One region of the Thioclava sp. F28-4 genome, then DNA from elsewhere that is predicted to be linked to it. Evidence: riboswitches for the same ligand, from Rfam matches in the RefSeq annotation. Region 1 holds a riboswitch; the other holds the start of a gene.
What was found. Region 1 has a riboswitch for thiamine pyrophosphate ahead of thiB (thiamine ABC transporter substrate binding subunit). Riboswitches for the same ligand answer to the same signal wherever they lie in the genome.

Region 1 (11,231 bases):
GATCGCATCGCGGTCGAATTTCGCGCGGTCCAGATGTTTCGCGCCCATCTGCACCATGTAGCCATAGATCTGCAGATCGGGGATCAACTGGCGCAGCGCGGCCTGCGCAACGCCCCCTGCGGCCACCCGCGCCGCCGTCTCGCGCGCGCTCGACCGCCCGCCGCCGCGATAGTCACGGACACCGTATTTCTGGTGATAGGTGATATCGGCATGACCGGGGCGGAACTGCCGCGCGATCTCGCCGTAATCCTTCGAGCGCTGATCGGTATTCTCGATCATCAGCTGAATCGTCGTACCGGTCGTCTTGCCCTCGAACACACCCGACAGGATGCGCACCGCGTCGGGCTCCTTGCGCTGGGTCGTCTCCTTCGACTGGCCCGGACGGCGACGGTCGAGGAATTGCTGGATGAACGCCTCGTCGATCTCGATGCCGGGCGGGCAGCCATCCACCGTCGCGCCAAGCGCAGGCCCGTGGCTTTCGCCCCAGGTAGTGACGCGGAACTGGTGACCGAAAGTGTTGAACGACATGGGACGCGCGCCTCGCAGGTTTCCTTCGGCGCTGGCTTAGCAAGTCAGGGGCTGCGAGGCAACGCGCATGGCATTGCGCGCGGCAGCTTGGAAAGACCTTGGTTACGCGCGGGACGCGCTCACTCTACCGCGCGGATCAGCTTGCGCTCGAGCACGCGCAGCACCTGGCGCAGATCGTGGCCGCGCCGTAGCACCTGCCCCTGCTGCCCGATCACCGCATATTGCCCCTGTTTCGAGCGCAGCGCGGGCCGTTTCTCGATCCGGTAGATCGGCACTTCGGCGGCGCGGCGAAAGATCGAGAAGACCGCGACATCGCGCAGAAAACTCATCCCGTAATCGCGCCACTCCCCGGCCGCGACCGCGCGCCCGTAAAGCGACAGGATCACGCCAAGCTCGGAGCGATCGAACGCGATCTGCTCCGGCACGCCGGAAGGGTTCGGATAGGGGGAAGGCGTTTGAACCGTCATTTACAAAGGGTACATCGCGCGTGGCGCAAATCAAGCCCACCCGCGCTAAGGTTGCATGCGCCTTTGCCGCGCCGGAATAAGACCGCGAAAATGCCCGATTTCCTGCGCCTTCCTGCCGGGTTTCCACGCCACCTTCAAATCAGCGGAAAACGCTAAAGCCCGACGGTGCGGTCAACAGCCCCCACCCAGTTCGTATCGTCGGGCGCTTTTCCCTCCTGCAGAAAAGCCTCGTGTCCTGGTCAGACACGGGGCTTTTCCTTTTCCCGATCCGTCGCACTCTCTGCCCTAGTAGCAGCGCACCGCCGCAATCGTGCCGTTCTCGTCGATCTCGAAATTCACGCGATCCGGGGCGTAATCCATCGTCACCGCATCGCCCGGATGAATGATGCGATGGGGCCGTGCGAGGGGAAGCTCCGCCAGCACCGATTCAGGCCGCCCTTCCAGCGCCGCGAGCCCGGGCGGCGGACAGGTGCCGGCCCGAGGCGCACCCGGCCCCGGTGGTCCACCGCGCGGCTGGCAGGCCGCGACCCCGAAAGCTGCGACCCCCAATGTGACGATCAGACCGATCCGCGCCCTGCTCCGTTCCATCAGGCTCACCCGCAATCGATGTTGTAGACATTCCCGCGCGAGTCGAGCCGGAACACGACGCGCTGCGGGTTGTAGACCTGATCCTCGACGCCGCGCCATTCCACGATGCGATAGGGTTTGGTGATCCCCAGCGTCTGGATCTGCGCCGCCGGTTGACCCAGGACCGAGGTGTAATTCACCGCGCCGCAAGTGTCCGGCTCACGCTCCTGCAGGCCGCCTTTGGTGAGGGTGACAGGCGGGGTGACATAGGGCGTGGGCGCTTCGGCCTGAGGCGCGGGAGAGGCGCCATCCGTGGGGGTCTCGCTCATCGGCCCCGCGGGATCGCAGGCCGCAAGCGCCAGCATCGAACCCATGACGAAAAATCGTTTCAACATGTCGCACCCTTCATTGCATTGGCCGCGCCGATAACGCAGGCTATTGCGGAATTTATACAAGGAGTATGCGCCCATGAGAACCCGTGCCGCAGTCGCGCTCGAGGCGGGAAAACCGCTCGAAATCATGGAAGTGGAGCTGGAAGGCCCGAAAGCGGGCGAAGTTCTCGTCGAGATCAAGGCCACCGGCATCTGCCACACCGACGAATTCACCCGCTCGGGCGCTGACCCCGAGGGCATCTTCCCGACCATCCTCGGCCATGAAGGCGCGGGCGTCGTGCTGGAAGTCGGCGAAGGCGTCACCACGCTGAAGCCGGGCGATCACGTGATCCCGCTCTACACGCCGGAATGCCGCGAGTGCCCGTCCTGCCTCTCGGGCAAGACGAACCTCTGCACCGCGATCCGCAACACCCAAGGTCAGGGCCTGATGCCCGACGGGACCACGCGCTTCAAAATGCTCGATGGCACACCGATCTATCACTACATGGGCTGCTCGACCTTCGCGAACCACACGGTGATGCCCGAGATCGCGCTCGCCAAGGTCCGCGACGACGCGCCGTTCGAGAAGATCTGCTATATCGGCTGCGGCGTCACCACCGGCATCGGCGCGGTGATCAACACCGCTGGCGTCGAGATCGGCTCGACTGCGGCGGTCTTCGGCCTCGGCGGCATCGGTCTGAACGTGATCCAGGGCCTGCGCATGGCGGGTGCCGACATGATCATCGGCGTGGACCTGAACGACTCGAAAGAGGAAATGGCGCGCAAGTTCGGCATGACCCATTTCGTGAACCCCTCGAAGCTGGATCACTCGGTCACGCAGGAAATCGTCAACCTCACCAAGACCGAGCGCGACCAGATCGGCGGCGTGGATTACTCGTTCGACGCGACCGGCAATGTGAAGGTCATGCGTGACGCGCTCGAATGTTCGCATCGTGGCTGGGGCGTCTCGGTCATCATCGGCGTCGCACCCGCCGGTGCGGAAATTTCCACCCGCCCGTTCCAGCTCGTCACGGGCCGGACCTGGAAAGGCACCGCATTCGGCGGCGCCAAGGGTCGGACCGATGTGCCGAAATTCGTCGAGTGGTACATGAACGACAAGATCGAGATCGACTCGATGATCACCCACACGATGCCGCTCGAAGACATCAACAAGGCCTTCGACCTGATGCATGCGGGCGAGTCGATCCGCTCGGTCGTGATTTACTGACCCCAAGGCCGGGGGCGCTGCCCCCGGACCCCCCGGGATATTTGAACCAAGGCGAAGAGGGGCAGCGCCCCTAACTCCCCAGATAATCCCGCAGCGCAGGCGGCGGATCGTCGAGAAGCGGTCCGGTCTCTTGCGGCGCATGGGCGTGGCCCTCGGCCACCAGAACCGTCTGCGGGCAAAGAGCACGCGCATCCTCGGGATCGTGGCTGACCATCAGCACCGTCGTGCCCTGTTCGCGGGCGATCTCGGCCACCAGCGCCAGCATCTCGGATTTCAGCGCGGGCCCCAGCGCCGCGAAGGGCTCGTCGAGCAGCAGGATCGGCCGGCCTCGGAGCAGCGTCCGCGCGAGCCCCGCACGACTTTGCTGCCCGCCCGACAGCGCGCCGGGTTTGCGCCTCTCCATCCCCTCAAGGCCCACACGCGCCAGCGCGGTCTCGATCCGGGCGCGGTCGGTGGCGTCGATCTTGCCTTTCGGGTTCAGGCCAAGCGCGAGATTGGTCTCGAGCCGCAGATGCGGAAACAGGTTCTGATCCTGAAACAGGATCGAGAGCGGACGCTCCCCCGGCGGCGTCGCGGTAATGTCCTCGCCCTGCCAGAGGATGCGGCCACTTGCGGGCGACAAGAACCCCGCGATGGCCGCAAGCAGCGTCGATTTCCCCGCGCCGGACGGGCCGATCAGCGCGACGCGCGCACCGGTCTGGATCGTGAGGTCGGCATCGAGGCGGAAATCGCCCTGTGTGAGGGTCAGTCTATCGAGGGTCAGCATAATGCCCCGCGCGGTCGAGCGCCCAGAAAAGCGCGAAGGTGAGGATCAGGAGCAGGCTCGCAGCGCCCGCTGCCTGATCCATGCGATAAGAGCCCATGAGCTGGAAAAGCGCCAGCGGCAGGGTGCGGGTCTGGCCATCCGAGAACAGCGTGATGACGCCCAGATCGCCCATCGAGAAGGCCGCGGCCAGCCCCGCCGAAAAGCCCAGTGGCCGGGCAAGGCGCGGAACCGTCAGCAGGCGCAGCCGGGCGAAGCCGCGCAGCCCGAGCGAGGCGGCGAGCCGGTCGTAATCAGCCTGAAGCGTGCGGATCTCGGGCATCAGGATGCGGGTCGCAAAAGGCACCGACAGCGCGGCATTGGTCAGCAGCACCATCGGCAGGGCGAGGTCCGTGGGGTTCACGAAAGGCCGCGCGATCAGGAAAGCGCCGGTCCCCATCACGAGGCTCGACGCGGTCATCGGCAACATCGCCGCGATCTCCGCCCAGCGTTGCCGCGTGGCCACCAGCGCGAGCGGCAGGGCGATGGCAAGAGTGATCACGGTCGAGGCCAGCGCGATCACCAGCGAGGTCAGCGTGGCGGGCCAGACCATCTCGGGCAACTCAACCAGTGCAGGCAGCCCACGGGCAAAGACCGCCCCGATGGGGAGCAGCAGGAAGACGGCTGCCAGAAGGATCGCGAGCGTATCGAAGGCCACGCGATCCGCCCCGCCGGACAACTGCGGAATCGGTGTGGCGCGGCGGTCATGCCCCGCGCCGAAGCTCGACGGCAGGGTCGCGCGCGCGGCGATCAGCAGAGCTGCGACCGAGATCGCGACCTGCACCAGCGCAAGGCTCGCCGCGCGTCCCATGTCAAAATCGAAGCGGAAGGCCTGATAGATCGCCAGCTCCACCGTGGTCGCGCGCGGCCCGCCGCCCAAGGTAAGCGCCACTGCAAAGGAGGTCAGGCAAACGAGGAAGATCGCGAGGAACGCGCCGGGCAGAACGCTGCGCAGCATCGGGCGTTCGAGGTGGCGGGTGACCTCGGCCGGGCCGAAGCCCAGCGTGGCCGCAAGGCGGAACCGCTCGGCCGGGATCGCCTCCCAGCCGTGCAGGATCATCCGCGTGGCCAGCGGCAGGTTGAAGAAGACATGGGCGATGATCACGCCCTGCGCCCCATATATCGAGATCGGATCGATGCCGAAGGGCGCCAGTGCCGCATTGACCAGCCCGCGCCGCCCGAACACCGCGATCAGCCCGAAGACCGCGACGATCACCGGCAGGATGAACGGCGCCCCGAGGAGCGAGATCAGCAGCCCGCGCCCCGCAAAGCGACGGCGATGTAGCGCCCGCGCGACCGGGATCGCCAGCACGCAGGAGATCAGTGCCGAGGCCGCCGCCTGCCAGAGCGTGAAGCGGATCGCGGCGAGGTCGGTCTCGCGCAAGCCGGTCAGCCCGCCCGCGCGGATCGTCACCGCCGCCAACGTGCCAAGGACGAGCGCGGCCAAAGCCGCACCCGCCAGCACCGCCCAGAGGGGCGCGCGTTTTATTTGGAGAAGGCGCGTTGCCATTCGTCCAGCGCCGGACCGCGCAGTTTCTCGGCCTCGGTCTCACCAAGATAGAGCGTCTTGTCGGGCATCGGCAGGCTCTGGAACACCTCCGGCAATTGGTCATGCGGCAGTTTCGCCGGGAAGGACCAGTTCGCCGTCGCGATCATGCCCTGAAAATCGGGGCTGAGCACGTAATCGAGGAATTTCTGCGCCAGCTCGGGATGCTTCGAGGTCTTGAGCTGCGCGACCAGTTCGGGAGTGAAGTAATGCCCCTCGGGGAAGATCGCGGCGACCTTGCTGTCATCCTCCTCGGCCATGATGTGATAGGCGGGCGAGGTGACGTAGCTGAGCACCATATCCGCCTCGCCATCGGTGAACATCCCGTAGGCCTCGGACCAGCCCGGCGTCACCGTCAGCACCTTCGGCGCGATCTTCGTCCAGGCCTCTTCGGCCTTGTCGCCGTAGATGTCTTTCACCCAGAGCAGCAGCGACAGACCCGCGACCGAACTGCGCGGATCCTCGATGACGATCTTGTAGGCATCGTCGGGCGCATTCAGCAGGTCCTGGAAGCTCGCGGGCGGGTTTTTCAGCTTGGTCTTGTCATAGACGAAGGCCAGCTCCGACCAGTCGAAGGGCAGGAAGATCGGATCGTCCCATTTGACCGGCATGGTCAGATCGGAGGTGTCCTCGTTATGCGGGGCGAACAGACCCGTGGCGCGCGCCTTCGCGGTCACGTCGGTGTTCAGGCCGATCGCGATATCGGCCTGCGTCTTGTCGCCTTCGAGCAGGATGCGCGGCAGCACATCGCCCGCCACGAATTTCAGATCGCAATCGCAAGTCGCCTCGAACCCTTTCTCGATCGCGGGGCCGGGGCCCCATTCGCTCGTGAAATAATCGGGCGCATAGACGGTGAGTACGGGCTTGTCCTCGGCCGCCGCCATCGTGGCGATCAGGCTCAGGGCTCCCGCAAGCATCAGGTGGGTTTTCATGCCTCACTCCTTGGGCTTGCCGGGCGGAGTGGGGCCGGGAGATCCGGCTACCTTCCCTCCGCCGGTCTTAACCGGTTCAGGTTCAACGGGTTCGCGCGGATCGCATCTCAGCCAGCCTTGCGCTGGCACCCCGAGGTAGGGCGCAACGTAAGCGCGCGCGGCTGCGGACGCAAGGGCAAGCAGGCACAGCGTCCCTGCCCCGCGTCCCGGACCCTCTGGCGAGTTCCCGCCAGTGGCGAGCCGCGCCGGATTTCAATGGCTTGCAACTGCGCGCGGCGCGACGCAGGCTCGATCTGGAACGGATTTGGGAGGAACCGATGCGCATTACCCTCACCGCGGCCCTGCTGGCCGCGACCGCCCTGCCCGCCTTGGCCGACACGATCGAGGCACCGGGCAAGATCACCGCCGTGACGCTATTCCCACGCGGCGCGCAGGTGGTGCGGCAGGTCACGCTGGACACCCCCGAGGGCAGCCATGACCTGCTGGTGCCGGGCTTTCCCGAAGGCACCGACATCTCGACGCTGCGCGTGTCGGGCGACGGTGTGCAGATCGGCGCGGCGAGTCTGATCTCCGGGCGCGCGCCTGCGATCAGCGGGCAGGACAGCGCCGCAGTGAAATCTGCGCGCGATCGGTTGGCCTCGGCGCAAGAGGCGCTTGCGGAACAGGAAGACGCCGTGGCCGTGATCCGCGCGAAGGCGCAGGCCGCGCGCGACCAGATCACCTATCTCAAGAACACCGACTCACAGGTAACCGCACCCGAACAGCTCCGCGCGCTGGCGCAGATGGTGGAGGACCAGATCCTCTCCGCCACCGAACGCGCAATTGCCGCCGAAGCCGAGGCGCGCCGCGCCGAAGCGGCGCTCGACCCCGCGAAGGAAGCTGTGAAGCAGGCCCAAGCGGCGCTCGATGCGCTGCTGAACCCGGCGCAGGATCGTGACGTGCTGAGCGCCAAGGTTCAGGGTTCGGGCACGCTGACGATCACCTCCTACGTCCAGAACGCGGGCTGGCAGCCCTCCTATGATTTGCGGCTCGACCGCGACAAGAGCGCGGTGGACATGGAGCGCTTCGTCTCGGTCCATCAGGCAACGGGCGAAGATTGGCGCGGCGTCGATCTGACCCTCTCGACGGCACGTCCCGGCGGGCGGGCGGAGCCGGGCGAAGTCTATCCGCGGCTTGCCCGGATCGGTGATCCCGACGCGCCGCCCACGCCGGTGCCGATGAAGCGTTCCCTCGCCGCATCCGATGGCGCCGCCCCCGCCCCGATGATGGAGGCCGCGATCAGCGACCGCGCCGATCTGCAGATGCAGGGCGAGACGGTGACCTATCATTACCCGAGCGCCGTGGACCTGCGCGACGGGGTGGACGATCTGCGCCTGAGCCTCGATTCCAAGACCCTGCCGATGGAGGTCTTCGCCGAGGCCGCGCCGCTGACCGATCCGCAGGCCTATCGCGTAGCCGAGGGCAAGAACGACACCGGCGAGATCCTGTTGCCCGGCCCCGCGAACCTCTATGCCGATGGCGCGCTGGTTGGCCAGTCGCATCTGCCGATGGTCGCGGCGGGTGACGATCTGACGCTTGGCTTCGGGCCGATCGAAGGCATCCGCGTGGACCGCCGCATGCCCGACACGATGGAGGGCGATAGCGGCTTCATCTCGAAATCCAATGAGCGCCGCGAGGTGGTCGAGATCGAGGTGAAGAACCTCACCGACAAAGGCTGGCCGATGCGGGTGATCGACCGGGTGCCCTATTCCGAACAGGAAGACCTGAAGATCACGACCAAGGCGACCCCGCCTGCAAGCGAGACCGACTACGACCACCGCCGTGGCGTGCTCGCATGGCGCTTCGATCTGGGCGCAGGCGAGACCAAGACGATCCGCACCGAGACCACGCTCAGCTGGCCCACCGATCAGGTGCTGCGCTAAGGCAAGCTTGCGCGAACAGGCCTACGCGCGGCCATGGCCCGCGTGATCAGGCCGCGTTTCGCGGATCGGCCGCAGCGCGCAGTTTCGCGAGCAGCGCTGGCGACAGGCGCAGAAACCCGCGCGCGGGAGCATCGGCCTTCGCCGCCTCGGGGGGCTGTGCCTCTGCACCGCCGCTCTTCTCGGTCGCCTCGGGCGTCTTCTCGTCCGGCGCGGCTTGCGGTCCCACTGCCTGCGCGGCCTGCGCTGCCGCATATTCGGCGGCGACCGCCCGTGCCGACGCGCCCTGCCCTGCCGTCGCACCGACGATCTTGGTGCGCCCGCCATCATCGCCCGGAAACGGCGCGCCGAAGCGTAGCACCAACTCCGTCAGGCTTGGCCCGATCTCGTCGAGCAGCATCAGGAAGCGGTTCGTGGGCCATGCGTGCAGCCCCAAGGCCCCGCCGCCTGCAAGCCGAAGAACGAAGCCCTCCCCCCGCAGTCGATGTTGCAGATCGAACCAGTCGCGCGCCTGATCCAGCGCCTCTTGCACCGCATGCATTTCCGGCAGCGGCGCTTTCGCAGCAGGCGCTTCGGGCGCCACCTCCTCCGCCAGACCTTCCTGCAACACGCGCCGGATCAGCTCTGCCGGGGGCAGACCGAACGCGCGCGCTTCCGCCGCGATGCGGTCGATCAGATCGAGCGGCAGGCGTAGGGAGACAAGGCGATGCTGAGAATGGGAGCGGGATGCAGATTGTGACATGGCGGGTCGAAGCTCGTTCGCATTGGCGGGGTCCCCCCAGCCTCGCGCATCAAGCTTAACAGCCCGTGAACACCAGTCGGATTTCCGCCGCAGCGGAGCCGTCGGCCCCGCGCGGGGGCCAACGGGAATGGCAAAGCCTCAGAACGTCTCGAACCGATCCGAGTCGGCGTCATACTGTTCAAGCACGCCTTCGCCGATGTCGTGGCGCAGCCCGTGCAGCGTCATCCGGTCGGCATCGAGCGCTTCGCGCACGAAGGGGAAGGTCATCAGGTTCTCGAGGCTGACTTTCACCGCCTCACGCTCGAGCGCCAGCACCTGCTGATCCTCGGGCAGCTCGCTCACGCGCTCGTAGCCCGGACGCAGCAGGTTCAGCCAGGTGCCGACGAAGGAGCTTTTCTCCTCCAGCTCCGGCGCATGGCCCGAGCACATCGCATGGCACCCCGCGACACCGCCGCAATTGGAGTGGCCGAGCACGATCAAATGCGCGACCTTCAGGCTGGTCACCGCATATTCGACCGCAGCCGAGGTGCCGTGGTGATCGCCATCGGGCGTGAATTCCGGCACGAGGTTCGCGATATTGCGGTGAATGAAGAACTCGCCCTGATCGGCGCCGAACATCGAGGTCACATGCACGCGGCTGTCACAGCAGGCGATGATCATCGAACGCGGGCGCTGCCCTTCGGAGGCGAGACGGCGATACCAGGCGCGGTTCTCGTTATAAGTGGTGGCGTGCCATCCTTGATAACGGCTCACAAGGTAGCTGGGCAGCGGTTTCACATGCTCTCTCATCGATCCCTCGTCTGGTGTCTGGCGTCTTATCGCTGCGTCAAATAGCGCGTTGCGCGCCCGGTTTCGAGAAGATTTTCCGTATCGCTCAACGAAATCTTGAGACCTCTCGATCACGTTACCGCCCGGGTGATGGTGAAATCAAAAGGGGTGTCGGGGTGACACAGGTGTCTCGCTTGCGCTGCAAGGAAAAGATGTCGTTGGATACGGCGCGGCTGGTGGTGCTCTATGCGGAGCTGGGACAGGACGGGGCGGAGCGGGTGATCTGCGCCACGGTCGAGGATCTCGCCTTCCATCTCAGCGCGTTGGAAGAGGCCACGAAATCCGGCCAATGCGGCAAGCTGCGCCGCGCGATCGCCGAGGTGATGGAGCTTGCCGAACAAGTCGGGCTGGTGTCGATGGTCAGCACGGCGCGCGACCTTCTGGACTGCCTCTCGGGCGGCGATGCAGTGGCGCAGGCGGCGGTGATGGCGCGGCTGGGCCGGATCGCGGAACGCTCGCTCACCGAGGTTTGGGATATCGGCAACCTGTCTTCCTGAGGCGTGATCGATCGGCCCTTGCGGGCAGGCGCGGCAACGCTAGGCTCTGGGACGAAAGCAACCACCAGAGCCAAGGAGCCGCCCCCATGAGCGCAGACAAGACCGCAAACGTGCCCGCCGAGTTTTCCTTTCTCGCCCCGCGCCCCGCGATGCGCTTCGCCGAGGCGGACGCGCCCGCGCGCGCGCTGATCGCCGTTGCGCCCGAAGGATTGGAGCAGGCTCTGGCCGATCTGCCTCCCGCGCAGCGCGCCTTCGCCGAAGCGACGGGCTTCAAGGCGAGCGCAGGTCAGGTCGCGCTTCTGCCTGGGCCGGATGGTGCGGAGGCGGCCCTTCTGGGCCTCGGGACCTCTGCTACCCGGTCGCGCGAGCGGTTCTCGCTCACGCGGGCGGCCTCGGCCCTGCCCGAAGGCGCATGGCGGATCGAGGGCGACCTGTCGGAAACGTTGAAAGCGGAAACGGCGCTCGGCTGGTTGCTCGCGGGCTATCGGTTCGGCCGCTATGCCGAAGCCACGCCGCCGAAAGCGCGGCTGGTCTGCCCGGAGGGCTTGGATGCCGCGCAGATCGAAGCCGTGGCCGAGGGCGAGGCTTTCACCCGTGACCTGATCAACACCCCCGCCTCCGATATGGGGCCGGACGAACTGGAGGGCGCAGCTCGACTGCTCGCCGAGCGTCATGGCGCAGAGGCCAAGGTGATCAAGGGCGACGATCTTCTGGCGCAGAACTTCCCCATGATCCACGCGGTGGGCCGCGCCTCCCCGCGCACGCCGCGGCTTATCGAGCTGAGCTGGGGCAGCGAAGGACCGG
Region 2 (11,231 bases), on a different contig from region 1:
GAAAACGAAAAAGCCGCCCGACCCGAGCGCACCACTTCCAAGGGAGGAGGAAGATCTGCGATCAGGGTCGAACGGCTTTGTTCGGAGCCTCACAGCGATGCGAGGCGGAATATGTTGGAAATCGAAACGCCCTTGCTTCGATAGGACCAGAAAACGAGTTTTGCACCCGCAGCGTCAACAATTGGGTTTCATGCTGCGCCTGCGAAGAGCTGATTTTCTGCAGCGCGCTTAGAAAATGCTCACGAAACCGTCATGAATTCGCGAAAGGATCAAAAATCCAGCCGTCGAAGAACGCATCGCTCGGCAGAATCACCTGCCCCTGAATGGCCGGGATGGCGCCCGGAGCGGTCAGCGCGCCTTCGATCTTGTCGCGCGCCTCAGGCAGATCCGCCCCCAGATCGGCGAGATTGCGGGTGTAGAGATCGGTCCGGCAGATCGCACGCGCCGAGGCCATCGCCTCCTCGCGCGACAGCCCCAGTCTTGTCGCGAGCCTTGCCGCCACGAGCGCACCCTGCGAGGCCCAGGGGTAGCCCGCCGCGCCGGTCTGGAAGCTCATGTAGCCCGGCACGCTGCGCATCTCGCCCCGCGGCGAGATCACGAGATTGCCGGTCAACGTCCGTTCTATCAGTTCCGGCGGCAGGTCGAGATAGTCGCGCCGGGCAAGCAGCTCGGCCGCCGTCAGAAGGTTGCGCTCATGTCCAAGCCATCGCCCGGCCTGCCACACCGCCCGCATCAACCGCCGCGTCAGCCCCGGCTCGGCTTCTGCCCAGTCGTGGCGCACGGCCAGAACCTTCTCCGGCGCGTTGGCGCGTATCGCCGTACCAGGCAGCAGCATTTCACCGACCCGGTTCTCCACCGCGATAGAGCCCCAGGGCGCGCCCACGCAGAACACATCGATCTCGTCCGCCGCCAAGGCCTCGGCCATCAAGGGCGGCGGGACGGTGTGAACGTCGAGATCCTGCGGCGCGCTCAACCCGATCGCACCCAGCCAGTGATACAGAAGCTCCGCATGCATCGAGAACGGGAACGGCACGCCGATGCGCAAACGGCCCGCCGCGCCCGCGATCAGAGCCTCGCCCGCCGCGCGCGCATCCGCGAAATCGAACCCGTAGCCCTGCGACCGCATCCGATCGGCCAGCGCACGCGACACGCCAATCGAATTGCCGTTATGCGACAGGATCTGCAGGATATCGATGCGCGTGTTGAACCCGCCCAGACCCAATGCGGCGGCAATCGGCATCGGAAACAGCATATGCGCCGCCTCGAGCCGCCCCAACATCAGTTGATCGCGCAAGGTCGACCAGCTCGGCGCGGCATTGAGCGTCAGCGCGAGCCCCTCTTCCTCGGCGAAACCGATCTCGCGCGCGATGATCAGCGGCGCCGCATCGACGAGCGGGATATATCCGACCGAAATCGGCACACCGCTCATGACAGGAGCCCCGCGGCCGTCACCAGCGCATGGGCGACATCCGCGACCCGCCTGCCCTGATCCATCGCCGTCCTGCGCAGCAGCGCATAGGCCGCGTCCTCGTCGATCCCGCGCGCCTTCATCAAAAGCCCCTTTGCACGGTCGATCACCTTGCGCTCTTCCAGCGCGCGCCGGGTTGTCTCCAGCTCGGTCCGCATCCGCTGCACCATGTTGAACCGCGCAATCGCGGCGTCCATGATCGGCTTGATGCGATCCGCGCGCAGCCCGTCGACCACATAGGCGGAGACGCCCGCATCGATCGCGGCCTTCGTCGCCCCGTCATCCGAACGATCGACGAACATCGCCACCGGACGCTCCAGCGGCCCCGAAGCCAGCGTCAGCTCTTCGAGCATGTCCCGCGAGGGGCTTGCCATATCAACGAGCACGATATCGGGATTGATTTCGGAAATCCGCCGCGCAAGGCCGGTCGTCTCGGGGATCACGGTGATCTCAAAGGAGCCCGCTTCGCGCAGGCTGTCCTCGATGAGCCCCGCGCGCTCCGGGTCTGTTTCAATCACGATGATGGATAGGGCTTCGGGCATCGATCACATTCGTTTTCCGTTACGACCCGCATAGAGCCGGCAGCCAAACATGCGAAGCACGGACCTATATTGGACAAGCTCCAATTCACGGCTGACGGATTGGCGGTCAGCTTTCGAGCTCGATGCCTGATTTTTGTGCAACCCGAGGCGCGTGTCTGACCATTCCAAAAGACAGAGATCCGGCGCGGCCCGGTCTGGGAATTTGCCCCCAGTTCATTCGTCTGGTCACACTATGGAGACTTATCTTCGTTGTCGGCGCGAAGCCTGCCAAGCGAATGCTCCGAGCATTTGTCCTTATCAGCTCTGCGAAAAGTCTGCTGACAAAGTCGCCTGTTCAACCACCCGGCTGACCCGCCTTTCAAAAAAGCGAAGCGGCAGGAGTTTCCCCCTGCCGCTCCACGTCCCGGCACGTCGTGTGGCGAGCATCGGCCGGTTCGCGTAGAACCTCACATCGCTCAGCCTTCATGCCGGGAATTCCGGTCCTGATCTTCGCGAAGCCCTATTTCTGGGCGCTGCGCGACGCTGTGCTTTCCCCGTTCGCAGCTTTCTCTTCGGACAGAGTCCGGAAGAAATGAGGCCAGGCGAGGGCGGCATGGCCCTTGTTGTTCGCGATGTCATTCGTCTGGGGCTTCTTGCCCGTTTGTATTTTTTCGATAGCCATGTTCGGCCCTCCATTTTACCCGCGAGGGATACTCGCGGAATTCCTCTGGATGACCGAAAGCTTCGGTCAGTTTCGCTCGTGTCTCGGCGGTGCCTCCTAGGATGAGGCGCAACGCGGCGCCCGTCCGGTCCCGAGCCGTCGGGGCTTTCGGGGGCAGATCACGGAAGACGCCGTCGAAGTCGTTTTTGCGGGGCATAGTCCCGCTCTGGTCGCGAAATCCGGTCTGAAGACCGGCTACGGAACCGCATCAGCTGGTGCCAGATTGCGGGCGGTCTCACGGCCGTCGCGTCCGGTTCCGAATTCTCAGGTAACGGCCTGTCCGTCTTCGCGCAGAGAGAGACCTGCACGCGCAAGGGCCGAGATGTGGACGAAGATATCCCGTCTGCAGAATTGATCAGCCAAGCTCAGTCATTTCAGTAGGAAGACCGGAGCCGGCAGAGAAGAGAAATTACAGATGAGACGAGCGTAGTCCGGTATACCTAAGTGACCGCGGCCCCTTTTGCAAAGGAAATCAGCAGCGAGCGAACGGCACGCACGGCCACGTCTTTCCGAGCGCGCAATTTATATCTCGTACAATCAAGCCGTTGCGCGAAAATTCAGACGCCGAAACGCAATTTCCTCGTAATTTGGGCGCAAATCCCTTATGTCTGCACTCGCATATCTTAATTCTCGGACCCTGTTCCTCCCGGCTCAGCGACGATCTTGAGCTTTGTCGGGCCGCAGCTTTTCAAAGGCGGCAGTAAGGAAAAGGAGCTTCCCATAGGCCCATGGTGCCGTGACGCCGTTCGAGCAGACCAACCCATTCAGCCCTCCTACCGGGATGAACTTGGTCGATACCGCAATTTCTGCCCCTCGCGACCTCCACGAGAGCTTCGCATGTCAGAGGGGCCGGACCGTGATCCGCGCGCATTGACGCTGACGCCTCGCGATCCGCTTGGGATACCAAACCGGCGCGCCCTCGCGCGCAGACCTAATTCACCGCATAGAAACGGCTTAGCCCGCACTATGCCTCCGTGATCGCGCGACCGTTCAAATCGGAGCCGTCACGACCGCTTAGAAAGATACGAACCTTGATCGAAATTTACTGGGGCAAACCCATCTCCCTCGTCGTGTCGCCGGACGGCGACGTCAAAACCTTCAGCACCATCGAACAGGTGCACTACTGGCTGCGCGAGAAATGGCCGGTCACTGATACCGCACAGATCCGTGCAATTGACCGCGTCGAAGCGGCCATGGAATGTCTGGGCACCGTGGGCGACGCGCGCAGCGCGTTCCTCGGGGCCGCGACCACCGCCGGCTTTTCACCATTCGAAACCATGGATCACCCGATTGCAGCCTGATCACACAGCACATACGGCGTCGCGCGCGCGACGCGGACGGGCCGGCTCGGCCCCGAGGTTCGAAGGCCTGCGCTCAAAGCTCTTCGACGTAGCCTTCGGGGCGTGGACGGCACTGCAAGCGCCGATGATCCCGGTCCTCGCGCTGGCGCGGCGCCCCCGCCTCGTGCGCGCCGCCGTGCGGGTCTGGACCGGCGGGGTCTTCGCGCTCGCACGAGGGATCCTGCGGTTGCGCGTGCGCGAGCAAGGGCTCGAGAACAAGCATCTCGACAGCCCCTGCATCTATGTCTGCAACCACCAATCCACATGGGAGACGCTGGCCTTCAACCAGCTCGTGCCCGATGTCTGCATCATCGCGAAACACGAATTGCGGCGTATCCCGATCTTCGGCTGGTTCCTCGAACATTCACCGATGATCCTGATCGACCGCAGCGGCGGCGGGCGTGCCCTCGCCGGGATGATCACCCAGGCGCGCGAAGAAGCCGCCAAAGGCCGCTCGATCCTGATCTTCCCCGAAGGCACACGGGTCGGCGTGAACGATCGCTGTGAATTCCAGCCGGGCCTGATCGCGCTTTATCGCAAGCTCGGCCTGCCGATCGTGCCGGTCGCGCATAACGCGGGCCATGTCTGGCGCAGGGACGTGAAGACCGGGGGCACGATCACCGTCGCCTATTTCCCGGCAATCCCGCCCGGGCTTCCGGGCGCCGAGGTGAGCGCGCAGGTCGAAGAACTTCTCAATGTCGAGAAAGACCGCCTGCCCCCCTGCACTGCTCTGAGCGACAACGCAAAATAGGTGGCGCCCTTTTGGCAGCGGGCCGCCCTCGCCTCTTGTGGTGCGGCCCCGCTGGCCCCGTCCCTATCGAGCTTCGAATTTCCGACCGCGACACATCCCAGGCATCTTGATATCGGTGACACGCGGGCCGATCAGGCATTTCTCAAGCCGCGATGAAGATCTAAGGTCGACATCCTGTTGGCCGCGCTGCCTCCACCGCTATGCATGAAGGTTCTTTCCATGGCCACCAAACCGATGTTGCACCCGCGCAATCAACACCGGGCGGGGTACGACTTTGAGCGCCTGATCGTGCAAACCCCGGAGCTGGAGGCATTCACGACACGAAACCCGCGCGGTCGGATGACGATCGATTTTGCGGACGTGGACGCGGTTCGCATGCTCAACCGGGCACTCTTGCGGACGCATTACGACATCGATTTCTGGGATCTTCCGGCCACTTATCTGTGCCCTCCGATCCCCGGACGTGTCGATTACATCCACTATCTCGCGGATCTTCTGGCCGAGTGTAACAACCATGAGATCCCGCACGGGCGCGAGATCAAGGCGCTGGACATCGGGACCGGCGCCAGCCTCGTCTACCCGCTGACCGGTCAGCATGAATATGGCTGGGAGTTCACCGGCGTCGATATCGATCCGGTGTCGATCAACTCGGCGGCGGAGATTTGCGACCGCAACGGTCTGAACATCAGCCTCAGACGCCAGTCCGATCCGGAGGACATCTTCAAAGGTGTGATCGGTCCCGACGATATCTTCCATGTCACCCTGTGCAATCCGCCGTTTCACGCGTCCATTGAGCAGGCGGACAAAGGCACCCAGCGCAAGTGGCGGAATTTGGGGAAAGGTCACTCGAAGAAACTCAATTTCGGCGGCCAGAACGCCGAACTCTGGTGCCCCGGTGGCGAAATCGGCTTCATCGCCAGAATGATCGAGCAGAGCACAGGTTTCGCCGATCAATGCCTGTGGTTTACCTCTCTGGTGTCGAAGAAAGACAACCTTCAGCCCATTTCCAGACTGCTGCGCAAAGCGAGGGTTGCCGAGTCTCGGGTCGTCGAAATGGCGCAGGGACAGAAGACAAGCCGGTTCATAGCCTGGACCTATTACCCCGAAGCACAGCGATCCCTATAGGGGGACCGGGTTCGTCGACAGGACGCAAGGGGTGGCGCCTGCTCAAGAGCGACGGGCGCATTCGAAAGGATTTCGGATCACGTCGCGCTCTGGACGCATCGCTCCGACCCAGCGGATCCCGCGCCGCTCCGCCGGTTGCTGGACCGCATTGCCCTGCCGCCGCGAACGTTTGTCTGGATCGCCGCCGAAGCCAGCGTCGCCCGCGCCCTGCGTGACGATCTGATCGCCCGCGGTCATCCGAAGGGATGGCTGAAGGCGGCAGGATACTGGATTGCCGGGCAGGCCGACGGCTCGGCCAAGGACCTGTGAGAGGCGCAGGCCCGCGCGGAGATTTCCGTCGCGGGCCCGAAACCGGGCCCGCGACACTCAAGCCGCAGGCCGCCGCCAGCTTTCGCGGTGGTAAGCGCTGTCCCAAAACCGCCACTCATGCCAGCAGCTGCGGGCGAAGGCCCGGTGCATCCGGTCGCGGGCGGCCTCATCGGCCGTCATACCCAGCCTATCGGTCAGCACCAGCATCCGTTCCACGCTCTGATCGAAAGCCTCTCCCGAATAGGTCGCGATCCAGGCCGCATAGGGGTTCGCGTCCCCGCTGACCTGTGCGATTTCCCGGCCGATGTCGCGATAAATCCAGAAACAGGGGAGTAGCGCCGCCACTGCTTCGGGGAAATCGCCGGTCGTGGCACTGCGCAGCAGGAAGGACACATAGTGATCACAGGCGGCAGAGGGCTCGATCTGCGCGAAATCGTCGGCCGAGACGCCGAACAGCCCCATGTAATGCGCATGCAATTCCCGCTCGACCGCGATCGCGCCGGCCGCCGAACCTGAGAGCTGCGCGACGGTCGGTGCATCGGGGGCCTTCGCGGCGGCCAACGCCAGCGCACGGGCGAAGCCTTCGAGGTAATGGGCGTCCTGAATGATGTAGCCTTGGAACGTTTCCGGATCGAGGCGACCCTCCGCCAATTCGCGATTGAAGGGCATGTCATGGATCTGGCGCTGCAGCGGCGCGGTCGCCTGCGCGAGGTCTTGGGTGAAGCTCATTGGCTGTCCTCCTGAAAAGCGTGGAAATGGTGCACCGGCCCGTGGCCCGATCCGACGGATAGCCGATCCGCCCCGGCAATCGCGGCGTTCAGATAGGCCTTCGCGCGACGGGTGGCCTCCGCGAGCGGCAGACCCGCGCCGAGCAATGTCGCCAGTGCCGAGGACAGGGTGCAGCCGGTGCCGTGGGTGTTGCGCGTCGCGATGCGCGGCGCGTCGAGGCGGAGTTCCTCTTGCTCGGTGACCAGCAGGTCCGGGCTTTGATCGCCCCTCAGATGCCCGCCCTTCAGCAGCACAGCACGCGGCCCGAGCGCGCGCAGCGCATGGGCCTGATCGCGCATCTCATCAAGCGTCGTCGCTTCGGCGCAGCCCAAGAGATCGGCGGCCTCAGGCAGGTTCGGCGTGATCAGATCGGCGCGCGGCAGCAGGCCGCGCAGCGCGGTCACCGCCGCCTCTGCCAACAGCCGATCGCCGCCTTTCGCGACCATCACTGGGTCGAGCACCACCGGACACTCGAGCCCGGAAAGCCCCTCCGCCACGGTCTCGATGATCGCGGCATCGCCCAGCATCCCGATCTTGATCGCGTCGATCCGAATGTCGTCGCGCAGCGAGGCCATCTGCGCCGCGATCAGCCCGGTGTCGCACAGGCTGACCGCCTGCACGCCGCGCGTATTCTGCGCGGTCAGAGCCGTGATCACGCTCATCGCGTAGCCGCCATTGGCGGAAATGGCCTTGATATCGGCCTGAATGCCCGCCCCGCCCGATGGGTCGGAGCCAGCGATGGTGAGGATATTGGGGATCATATGTCGCTCCATGCGCTGCGCAGGGTTCGGGTGGCGCGCGCCATGTCAGGGGCGCGCGAGATGGCGGAAATCACGGCAAGACCGGCACCGCCCGCCTTGCGGATCGCGGGAGCATCGGTCGCGGTGATCCCTCCGATCGCAAGACAGGGAAGATCCGTGCGTGCGGCGATCGCGGCAAAGCCCGCATGGCCGATCGGGGCCGCGTGGTCGGGCTTCGAGCCGGTCGCATGGATCGGACCGACGCCGAGATAATCGACGCCGGGAGGCACGGCGCCGATCTGCGCCTCGGTCTCGATGGAGAGGCCAAGGAGCATGTCGGGCCCGATCCTGCGGCGGATCGCGGCGGGGTCGCCATCGCTCTGGCCGATATGGAGGCCAGCGGCGCCGATCTCGATGGCCACGGCGCCCCTGTCATTCACGATCAGCGGGACATCATAGGGGGCGAGCGCCGAGATCAGCGTCCGGGCGAGTGCTGCGAACTCCGCATCGTAGAGCGTCTTGTCGCGCAGCTGCACCCAGCCCGCGCCGCCCTCAGCCGCAGCGATTGCTTGCGCGATCACCGGCTGCGGGGCGTCCGGGTCGGTGACGAAACAGATGGGCGGGATCATGCAGCCTCGATCCGCGCACCGGCGGTCAAAGCGTCGGCGTCGATGGCATGGAGCGCATCGAGGAAGGCGACCTGAAAGCTGCCCGGGCCTTGGGCGGTCGCGCCAGCGCGTTCACCCGCAAGCCCGAAATAAGCGAGCGCCGCGATCACGGCTTCGAACCGGGGCTGGCCTGCGAGAAAGGCCGCGACGACACCGGTCAGCGAACAGCCCAAAGCGGTGACGCGCGGCATCATCGCATGGCCATTCGCAACCCGCGCAGCGCGCTCCCCATCGGTCACGAAATCGACCGCGCCGGTCACCGCGACCACCGCCCCGCTATGGCGCGCCAAGGCGCGCGCGGCGCCTTCAGCCGTCGCGACGCTCTCAGAAGTGTCCGCCCCTTTCCCCGCACCAGCCTCGCCTGCAAGCGCAAGGATCTCCGACGCGTTGCCGCGGATCACCGTCGGACGCAGCTCCACCAGCCGCGCCCCGAGAGCGCGCCGATAATCCGTCGCGCCGACCGCGACAGGGTCTAGCACCCACGGGATGTCTCTGGCGCGCGCGACCGTGGCCGCCGCCACCATCGCCTCCGCCCATGGCGGCGACACCGTGCCGATATTGATGCTGAGCGCCTGTGCGAGCCCTGCGAACTCGGCCGCCTCTTCGCGCGCATGGACCATCGCAGGCGAGGCTCCCGAAGCCAGCAGCACATTCGCCATCACGTTCATCGCGACATAGTTGGTGATGTTATGAACGAGCGGCGCGCTCTGCCGCATCGTTGCGAGATATTGTCCGGGGTCTTCCATCGCACTCTCCTTGGCTGCGGGCAGCAAGAGGAGTGCGAGTGGGCAAAGGCGGGACTGCGCCTGACCGTCTCACGCGCCTCCCTCCGCCGGCATTATCCGGTTCAGGTTCTAAGGGTTCGTCTCAGCCCGGTTTCCCGAGCGCCCCTGTCGCTTCGCCCAAAGAGGTGACACCGTCGGAGCCGCCCGTCAAGCGGGGTAACGACAAGCGGGGGCCTCGATGGTTCGCGTCTGTCCGGTCGCGCGATCGTGGCGATCTATCCGGCGCGCCGCCCTTGCAGAGCCCTGCCCCATCCTTTAGAGGCCCGCTCAACCGGTCGCAGCCTACCCGGTCATCAAAACAAGGGTTCAAATATGAAGACTCTCGTCATCTGCTCGGGCGGACTCGATTCCGTATCGCTCGCCCATATCGTCGCCGCTGAGGGTAATCTCACGCGGCTCGTCTCCTTCGACTACGGCCAACGGCACCGCAAGGAGCTTGATTACGCCGCCGCCGCCGCGCGCCGTCTTGGCGTGCCGCATCATCTCATCGACATGCGCCCGATCGGGGCCGCGCTGACCGGGTCGGCGCTGACCGACGACATCGATGTGCCCGACGGGCATTACGCCGAAGAGACGATGCGCATCACCGTCGTGCCGAACCGCAACGCGATCATGCTCGCCATTGGCTTCGGTGTGGCCGCCGCAAATGGCGACGAAGCGGTGGCGACTGCGGTGCATGGGGGCGATCACTTCATCTATCCCGATTGCCGCCCTGCCTTCACCGAGGCCTTCGATGCGATGCAGCGCATGGCGCTCGACGGCTATGCCGATGTGCGACTTGAGACGCCTTTCGTGCATCGCTCCAAGGCCGACATCGTGGCCGAAGGGGCCAAACACGGCACGCCCTTTGCCGAGACGTGGTCGTGCTACAAAGGCGGCGAGGTGCATTGCGGGCGCTGCGGCACCTGTGTCGAGCGGCGCGAGGCGTTCCATCTGGCGGGCGTCGCGGATCCGACCGCCTATGCCGATCCGGATTTCTGGGCCAAGGCCGTTGCCGAGAAGGAGGCCCGCTGATGTTCCGTATCCGCAAGGAATTCCATTTCTCCGCCTCGCATCAGCTCTCGCATCTGCCCGAAGATCATCAATGCGCACGGCTGCACGGGCATAATTACATCGTGGTCGTCGAACTGGCCGCCGCGACGCTCGATGAGAACGGGTTCGTGCGCGACTATCACGATCTGAAACCGCTCAAGACCTATATCGACGACACCTTCGATCACCGGCACCTGAACGACGTGATGGACGTGCCCTCGACCGCCGAGAACATGGCCAAGCATTTCTACGATTGGTGCAAGGCGCGCTGGCCCGAGACCAGCGCGGCGTTGGTCAGCGAGACGCCCAAGACCTGGGCGGAATACCGTCCATGACGACGCTGCGCATCGCCGAGATTTTCGGCCCGACCATTCAGGGCGAAGGCGCGCTGATCGGCGAACCTACGCTATTCGTGCGCGCGGGCGGCTGCGACTACCGCTGCTCGTGGTGCGACAGCCTCCACGCGGTCGACAGCGCCTATCGTCACACATGGGCGCCGATGAGTTCCGAGGATGTCTGGGCCGAGCTGCGTCGGCTGTCTGGCGACCGCCCGCTGACGATCTCGCTCAGCGGCGGAAACCCGGCCATTCAGGATTTCGGGCCGCTGATCGCGCTCGGGCGGGCCGCCGGCTACCGCTTCGCCTGCGAGACGCAGGGCTCTGTCGCGCGGCCTTGGTTCGGTGATCTGGACACGCTGGTGCTGTCGCCGAAGCCGCCTTCGAGCGGAGAGCAGGTCGATTGGGACGCCTTTGCCGCGTGCGTGGCGGCCGGAGGTTCGGCCCGCAGCACCGTGATGAAGATCGTGATCTTCGACCGCGCGGATTACGACTGGGCCAAGGCGGCCCATGCCCGCCACCCGGATCTGCCGCTCTATCTGCAGCCGGGCAATCCCGAGGTTGACCCGGAGGTTGCGGTCGATCCGCAGGGTCTGGCCGACCGGCTTGGCTGGCTGACGGACACCGCTATGGCGGACAACTGGTTCGCGCCCCGCATCCTGCCGCAG

Region 2: another riboswitch for thiamine pyrophosphate. It lies ahead of thiM (hydroxyethylthiazole kinase); the one in region 1 lies ahead of thiB (thiamine ABC transporter substrate binding subunit).

The regions. Positions count from the first base shown of each region.
Region 1 is NZ_MPZQ01000002.1:149,064-160,294, forward strand. Features, by position in the region: gene aroC (chorismate synthase) at 1-528, opposite strand, end outside; gene BMI87_RS05490 (DUF2794 domain-containing protein) at 648-995, opposite strand; gene BMI87_RS05495 (I78 family peptidase inhibitor) at 1,281-1,583, opposite strand; gene BMI87_RS05500 (I78 family peptidase inhibitor) at 1,589-1,957, opposite strand; gene BMI87_RS05505 (S-(hydroxymethyl)glutathione dehydrogenase/class III alcohol dehydrogenase) at 2,031-3,161, shown strand; gene BMI87_RS05510 (ATP-binding cassette domain-containing protein) at 3,232-3,927, opposite strand; gene BMI87_RS05515 (thiamine/thiamine pyrophosphate ABC transporter permease ThiP) at 3,911-5,473, opposite strand; gene thiB (thiamine ABC transporter substrate binding subunit) at 5,449-6,441, opposite strand; TPP riboswitch at 6,478-6,584, opposite strand; gene BMI87_RS05525 (DUF4139 domain-containing protein) at 6,759-8,363, shown strand; gene BMI87_RS05530 (hypothetical protein) at 8,410-9,102, opposite strand; gene BMI87_RS05535 (carbonic anhydrase) at 9,241-9,891, opposite strand; gene BMI87_RS05540 (hypothetical protein) at 10,083-10,427, shown strand; gene BMI87_RS05545 (M17 family metallopeptidase) at 10,577-11,231, shown strand, end outside.
Region 2 is NZ_MPZQ01000001.1:38,652-49,882, forward strand. Features, by position in the region: gene BMI87_RS00185 (ABC transporter substrate-binding protein) at 251-1,429, opposite strand; gene BMI87_RS00190 (ANTAR domain-containing response regulator) at 1,426-2,010, opposite strand; gene BMI87_RS22430 (hypothetical protein) at 2,510-2,671, opposite strand; partial or broken gene BMI87_RS22740 (cold-shock protein) at 2,978-3,079, opposite strand; gene BMI87_RS00195 (DUF982 domain-containing protein) at 3,742-4,011, shown strand; gene BMI87_RS00200 (1-acyl-sn-glycerol-3-phosphate acyltransferase) at 4,136-4,801, shown strand; gene rlmF (23S rRNA (adenine(1618)-N(6))-methyltransferase RlmF) at 5,021-5,926, shown strand; gene BMI87_RS00210 (SIP domain-containing protein) at 5,996-6,235, shown strand; gene tenA (thiaminase II) at 6,293-6,964, opposite strand; gene thiD (bifunctional hydroxymethylpyrimidine kinase/phosphomethylpyrimidine kinase) at 6,961-7,764, opposite strand; gene thiE (thiamine phosphate synthase) at 7,761-8,372, opposite strand; gene thiM (hydroxyethylthiazole kinase) at 8,369-9,157, opposite strand; TPP riboswitch at 9,219-9,313, opposite strand; gene queC (7-cyano-7-deazaguanine synthase QueC) at 9,509-10,210, shown strand; gene queD (6-carboxytetrahydropterin synthase QueD) at 10,210-10,563, shown strand; gene queE (7-carboxy-7-deazaguanine synthase QueE) at 10,560-11,231, shown strand, end outside.